Actomonas aquatica: one gene and its partner. The protein of the gene in region 1 binds, or shares a complex with, the protein of each later gene. Links are inferred from orthologs where the notes say so. Each region holds a gene or a part of one and is shown on either strand. Other genes may lie near its edges.

What was found.
Region 2: the proteins of xseB (region 1) and xseA are in contact, whole or in part, in a cryo-EM structure (PDB 8TXR), measured with the Escherichia coli proteins. The link is inferred for Actomonas aquatica from one-to-one orthologs.

The regions. Positions count from the first base shown.
Region 1 is NZ_CP139781.1:896,529-899,709, forward strand. The notes cover bases 167-3,033. They hold xseB (exodeoxyribonuclease VII small subunit), read left to right. Parts: upstream 167-1,407; coding sequence 1,408-1,659; downstream 1,660-3,033. Other genes in these bases: K1X11_RS03445 (proline--tRNA ligase), read right to left, coding at 167-1,268; dxs (1-deoxy-D-xylulose-5-phosphate synthase), read left to right, coding at 1,690-3,033. Also shown: more of K1X11_RS03445, read right to left, coding at 1-166; more of dxs, read left to right, coding at 3,034-3,181. UniProt on the Escherichia coli protein: Bidirectionally degrades single-stranded DNA into large acid-insoluble oligonucleotides, which are then degraded further into small acid-soluble oligonucleotides.
Region 2 is NZ_CP139781.1:2,289,132-2,292,445, reverse strand. Bases 211-3,210 are described here. They hold xseA (exodeoxyribonuclease VII large subunit), read left to right. Parts: upstream 211-1,056; coding sequence 1,057-2,364; downstream 2,365-3,210. Other genes in these bases: K1X11_RS08980 (MBOAT family O-acyltransferase), read right to left, coding at 2,894-3,210; K1X11_RS08985 (PLD nuclease N-terminal domain-containing protein), read right to left, coding at 2,403-2,657; K1X11_RS08995 (TVP38/TMEM64 family protein), read left to right, coding at 338-1,060; K1X11_RS09000 (glycosyltransferase family 2 protein), read right to left, coding at 211-249. Also shown: more of K1X11_RS09000, read right to left, coding at 1-210; more of K1X11_RS08980, read right to left, coding at 3,211-3,250. UniProt on the Escherichia coli protein: Bidirectionally degrades single-stranded DNA into large acid-insoluble oligonucleotides, which are then degraded further into small acid-soluble oligonucleotides.

The DNA of each region.
Region 1 (3,181 bases):
ACCTCGATGCCACGGCGGCTCTTGAGCGGCTCGCCGCAGAGCGGGCACGGTTCACCGGCCTTGACGGTGCGGAAGTCTCCCCAGCCGGTGATGGCGAGGTCGCGCTCCACATTCACGTTGCGCAAGTGGAAGCCGTCTTCATTGGCGCCGGTGGTGCCGTTGCCGATGAGTTTGATGGCGTTGTCGGCGTAGATGCCGTCGAGCTTGTCGGGCTGGGCGATGGTGCCCTTCACGGCGCCGAGGCTACCCGGCTTCGCCCCCATGATGGGCGCGATCTCTTCCGGGGTGGCCGGACGCACGAGCGTGTAACCGAGGGCGCCGAGCTTGGCCTCCTCGAGGTCGTCGCTGCCGCGCAGGATCACGAGGAAGGGTTTGTCGTCGCCCACGTAAACGAGGGTCTTAAACTGCGCGTCAGGCGCGACGCTGTAGGGCTCCTTGGCCAGCGCCGCGATGGTGACCACGCCGGGGGTGGCGAACTTTTCGGTTTCGGCGGTCGGCGCTGCGACCACGAAGTCGGCCGGGACGAGGCCGCTGGTGGCTTTTTCGCGGTTCGCCGCGTAGCCACTGGTTTCGCAGTAGATGACGTCGTCGTCACCCACTTCGGCCGGGACCATAAATTCGTGCGAAAAGCTGCCGCCCATCACGCCGGTGTCGGCTTCGACGGCGATCGCGAGCACGCCGACCCGCTTGAAGAAGGCTTCGTAGGCGGCCTTCATCTTGCCGTAAGCAACCTCGGCGCCGGCTTCGTTGGCGTCGAAGGAATAGGCGTCCATCATCACGAACTCACGCGCACGCATGAGACCGTAGCGCGGACGGATCTCGTTACGGAACTTAGTGGCGATCTGGTAAAAATTCTTCGGCAGGTCGCGGTAGCTGCTGATCTCCGCCTTGATGAGCGGCGTGATCACTTCCTCGTGAGTCGGCCCCAGCACAAACTCAGGGTCGGGGGAACTCTTCTTGCCGTCACCGGCGTGATCAGCGCGGAACATGATCTCGCGGGCGGCGTTCCAGCGCGGACCCTTTTGCCAGTTTTCCGCCGGATGCACGTGGGGCATCCACAGCTCGATGGCGCCGGACTCGTCGAGTTCCTCGCGGCAGATCTGGGTGATCTTCTGCAAAGTGCGCAGTCCCAACGGCATGTAGGTGTAGAGGCCACCGCTCAACTTGCGCACCAAACCGGCACGCACCAGCAGCTTGTGGGAAGCGATTTCTGCATCGGCCGGGCTCTCTTTGAGCGTCGGAACAAAGAACTGAGACCAATATTTCATGGGGAAAAGCGCCACCAGAGCACTGCGCCCGCCCTCGGGCAATCGTAATTCCGCGCCCAGGACCGGCCTCGCGTGCCATAGGGAGAACTTCGCAAAGATTGCATTGAAAACACCTCTACCCGGAGCATGTTGGCGCCCTATGACCAAAACCAAGGCCGCCGCACTTTCCTTCGAGGACGCTCTGGCGAAACTCGAAACCATCGTCGAGGCGATGGAGGATGGCGATGTGCCGCTGGCTGAACTCCTGGCCAAATTTGAGGAAGGCACCAAGCTGCTCAAGCAGTGCGAAAGCCGCCTCCAACAGGCTGAGCTCAAAATCGAACAACTTAAACAATCCAAGGACGGCGAGACTGAGTTCGCCGCTTTTGATCTGCCGGAATCCGAGGACTGATCCTCCGCTTCCTGCGTCACTTCATACTAGATGAGCACCCCCGCACCAGAAGCGGCATCCTCCCTCCCTTCCTCGCCCATTTTGCCCACCATCAAGGGCCCCGACGACGTCAAGGCCCTGCCGGCTGCCGCCCTGCCCTTGCTCGCCCAGGAGATCCGCGACGAGATCATCGAAGTCACTTCGGTCAACGGCGGTCACGTGGGCCCCAACCTCGGCGTGGTGGAGCTCTGCCTCGGTTTGCACCGGGTGTTCTCGACCCCGACCGACCAGTTTGTCTTCGACGTCGCCCACCAAGGTTACGTGCACAAGCTGCTCACCGGCCGCACCGGAGAGTTCTTCCGCGGGCTGCGCAAGACCGGCGGCGCGAGCGGCTTTCTGAATCGCGAGGAGAGCGAACATGACTCGTTCGGCGCAGGTCACGCCGGCACCGCCCTGAGCGCCGCCCTCGGCATGGCCACCGCCCGCGATTTGCGCGGCACCGATGAGCATGTGGTCGCCGTCTGCGGTGACGCGGCCTTCACCTGCGGCGTGACGCTGGAGGCGCTCAACAACGTCGTGGAGTCGACCAAACGCCTCGTGGTCATCCTCAACGACAACGAGTGGTCGATCGCCAAGAATGTGGGTGCCATTTCCCACTACCTGAACCGGCTCTCCACCAACCCGACTTACAACAAGATCCACCACGATCTCGAACGCTTCTTCACCAGCCTGCCCGGCGGCAACGACATGCACCGGGTTTACATGAAGTGGAAGCGGGAGACGAAGGACTTCTTCATGGAGTCCTCGCTGTTCGAGAAGTTCGGCCTGCGTTATCTCGGCCCCGTCGATGGCCACGACATGGACGAACTCGTGAAGAATCTCGAGTTCGCCCGCGACAGCGACACCCCGATCCTGCTTCACGTCGTCACCAAGAAGGGCAAGGGCCTCGCCGCGGCGATTCGCTCGCCCGAGAAGTTCCACGGTGCGAGCCCCTACGATCCCAAGACCGGGGAAAGTCGCGGCGGCAAAGGCGGCGCGCCTAACTACCAAGACGTGTTTGGCCAAGCCCTCACCCGTTTCGCCAAGGCCGATAAGAAGATTGTCGGCATCACCGGCGCGATGCCGGCCGGCACCGGCCTCACCCATCTGGCTGAAGGCTGCCCGGGACAATTTTTCGACGTCGGCATCGCCGAAGAACACGCCGTGTTGTTTGCCGCCGGTCTCGCCACGAAGGGCATTCGTCCGGTCTGCGCGATCTACTCCACGTTCCTGCAACGCGGCTACGACCAGATCATTCACGACGTCGCCCTGCAGAACCTGCCGGTGACCTTCTGCATGGACCGCGCCGGTTTGTCGGCCAATGACGGTCCCACCCACCACGGCCTGTTTGATATTTCTTACCTGCGCTGCGTGCCGGGCGTGACGGTCATGCAACCGAAGGACGAAGACGAACTCGTCGACATGTTGCACACCTCCCTGCAGCTCGACGGCCCCGGTTTCATCCGCTACCCGCGTGGTGCCGGTGAAGGCGTGACGATCAAAG
Region 2 (3,314 bases), 1.4 Mb from region 1 along the record:
GGCCAGCGCCGCCTGGAAGCCGAAGTTGCGGGTGAGAAACACGGTCTCAAAACGCGGATCGGCCGTCGCCTGCGCCTGTAGTTGCGCGGCACTGGCGTCGCGGCTGCCGTCGTCGACCAACACGGCGCGCCAGCGGATGCCAGCCTCGGCGTCGAAGAGCGCAGCGAGGCGGCGGAAGGTCTCCGGCAGCACGTCCTCTTCGTTGAAGACGGGCATGACAATCGCGATGATGGGGGAGTCGGCGTCCATGGAGCGTGCGAGACGTCAACACGACCCACCGGGCAGGGCAAGCGCGGTGCTTGACGGTGTCGCGCCGGGCCCGACACAGTGCGCGCTTATGGAATCTCAAGCGCCTGCGCCCAAGTCCAAGAAGGGCTTGCTCATCAAGCTGGCCGTGCTGGTGGTCCTCGCAGGGATCGGTGGCGTGGCCGTGCTGAAGGGCCTCGATGTGCGCGGGCTCATCGATCAGACGCTGGCGATGATGCGGGAGGCGGGTCCGTTGGTCTTTTTTGGCGGGATGGCGGTGCTGCCGGCGGTGGGCATGCCGTTGTCGCCCTTCACCCTCTCGGCCGGGTCGATCTTTGGTCCGACGCTGGGCATGCCGTTGGTGCTGGTCTTCACGTGGCTGGCGCTGGCAGTGAATGTGCTCATCACCTACGTGCTGGCGCGCTGGATCGCGCGGCCGTGGTTGGAAAAACTGGTCCTGCGTTTCGGCTACCGCTGGCCGCAGGTGCCGGCCGACGAGTATTGGGATGTGGCCATTCTGCTGCGCGTGACGCCGGGCCCGCCCTTCTTTCTGCAGAGCGCGATTCTTGGTTTGGCGCAGGTGCCGCTCCGCGTTTACATGATTGTCTCGGTGATCGTGTCCGGCCTTTACGGCACGGCCTTTGTGATGTTCGGCGAGGCGCTGCTGGCGGGTAAAGGCCGCATGGTCATGCTCGGCATCGGTGGCATCGCGGCGCTGAGTGTGGGCACGCACCTGCTGCGGCGTCATCTGGGCAAGAAAAAGGCCGCAGCGGCGGTGACGCAGCCGGATCCGGCCACGGAAAGCACCGGATGAGCTGGCGCGACGAGGGCATGGAACCCCTCGACCTCGGGCGGGAACAACCCGGGGCCGACGCGGAGAGCGTGAGCGCCTTCACGCGGCGCGTGAAGGTGTTGCTCGAGCGCAACCTGAACGTGGGTTGGGTGCGCGGTGAGGTGTCGAACCTGCGGCGGCAGGCGAGCGGACACGTGTATTTTTCGCTCAAGGACGCGGGCGCGCAGTTGACCTGTGTCATGTTCCGCGGCGACGCCATGCGCCAGACGGTGCAGTTGCGCGACGGGATGCAGGTCATCCTCAATGGTCGCGTGGGCGTCTACGAGGCGCGGGGCAGTTACCAGCTCATCGTGCGCACGGTGGTCGAGGATGGCGTGGGCCGGCTGCAACGTGAATTTGAGGCGCTCAAACGGCGACTCGATGCCGAGGGCCTCTTTGCCCGCGAGCGCAAACGCGCGCTGCCCGAGCTGCCGTTGCGGGTGGGTTTTGTAACCTCGCCGACGGGCGCGGCGGTGCAGGATTTCATGCGCATCATGGTGCGGCGCGGCTGGAAGGGCCGACTCGTCGTGCTGCCGGCCAAGGTGCAGGGTGTGGGCGCCGCCGAGGAAGTTGCGGCGATGATCGCTACGGCGGGGCGATTGGCGTGTTTTGACGTGCTGGTGGTGGGCCGGGGCGGCGGCAGCCTCGAAGACCTGTGGGCCTTTAACGAGGAGGTCGTTGTGCGCGCGGTGGCGGCCTGTCCGGTGCCGGTGATTTCGGCGGTGGGGCACGAGATCGATTTTACGCTCAGCGACTTCGCCGCCGATGTGCGGGCGGAAACGCCGAGCGGCGCGGCGGAATTGTTGTCGACGGCCTACGGTCAACAGGTCGACCGCCTGGCCATCGCCGGCGATGGCCTGCGTGACGGTCTGCGCAACGTGGTAGAGGATGCGCGCGACCGCGTAAAGAATCTGAAATCGCGTCTGCGGTTGCTGACGCCACGTGCGCAGATCGAGCAGGGGTGGCTACGTCGGGACGACTTGGCCAATCGCTTGTCGGCAGCGTTGACCTCGGCTCATCGCGAGAAACGGCACGCGCTGCAAAGTGTGACCCGCGCCTTCGCCACGGCGACGCCGCAACGTCGGGTGGAGCGCGAATCGCAGCGCTTGTTGGCGATGTGGAAACGGCTGCAGGCGGCGAGTCCGCAGTCGGTCCTGCATCGCGGATTTGTTATCATGCGCGACGCCGACGGAAAGCCGGTGATGCAGGCGTCCGACGTGCAAACGGGCGCTGGTTACGAAGCGGAGTTTAGCGACGGCCGGGCCAAGTTGCGCGGCGCGGAGTGAGCGGTGGGGCAACGCCCGACATCGCCGAATTGGTCGCTCTACCGATTCGCCGGTGCCGCGCGGCCACGCGGGATCTTGCGGATGAAGAGATAGAGCGGCGCGCCGACGAAACTCGCGAAGATGATCACCAGCACCCAGATTAGTTTTTGGGTCGGGTCGGTTTCCTGCGTGAGGCAGTCGATCAGCATCCACAGCCAGAAGACGAAGAACGGCAGCGCGATAAAGAGCGTGCCACCGAGGAACAGGATTTCAGGACCGCCAAGACCGAAGGCGAGAGGGAGGAGCGTGGCCATAAACTCGAAAGAGAGGGAAGGTGAGTCGAGTTGGAGGGAGGAGGAGTGGAAGACGGCCAGTCTTTGCGGAAACGGGGCGAGACCTAAGAACGGGTCGGTGTAGGTCGCAAGGGAATTGCCGGGCGGAGGGGCAACGGAGCGCGAGCAAGCTCGCAGCCTACATTTCGTCACCGATCGCACATTGTAGACCGCGAGCTTGCTCGCGCTCTCGTTGGACGGATCTCACGGCGTCGATTTCACAACACCGCTTCCGTGAGCGCGAAGGTCGCGACGATGAAGGTGAGGTTGAGCGCGACGCGTCCGGCGAACGGAACCGAGCCGTAGCTGAGGCCTGCGACTTTGCTGATCACGACCAACAGGCCCATGAGCAGAAACCACGGGCCGAAGAAAAAGACCACGCGCCACTTCAGCAACGAGACGGCGAGGTCATGCAGGGCGCCGCTCACCAAAAACGTGAGCGCTAACGCCAGCGACTCGGGCAGGACGCGGTGGAGCGGACGAAAGACACCGCGACCGAGGTAGTAGCTCCAGATCGGATTCCAATAGACCCAGAAGGTCGCAAACGACTCCGCGCCGAGCGAACGTCGCAACATGTTCCGGAGGGAGGCAGGATGGCCGAGCGGCACGCCGTTGCGACGTTTTATATAGGTGGCCAGA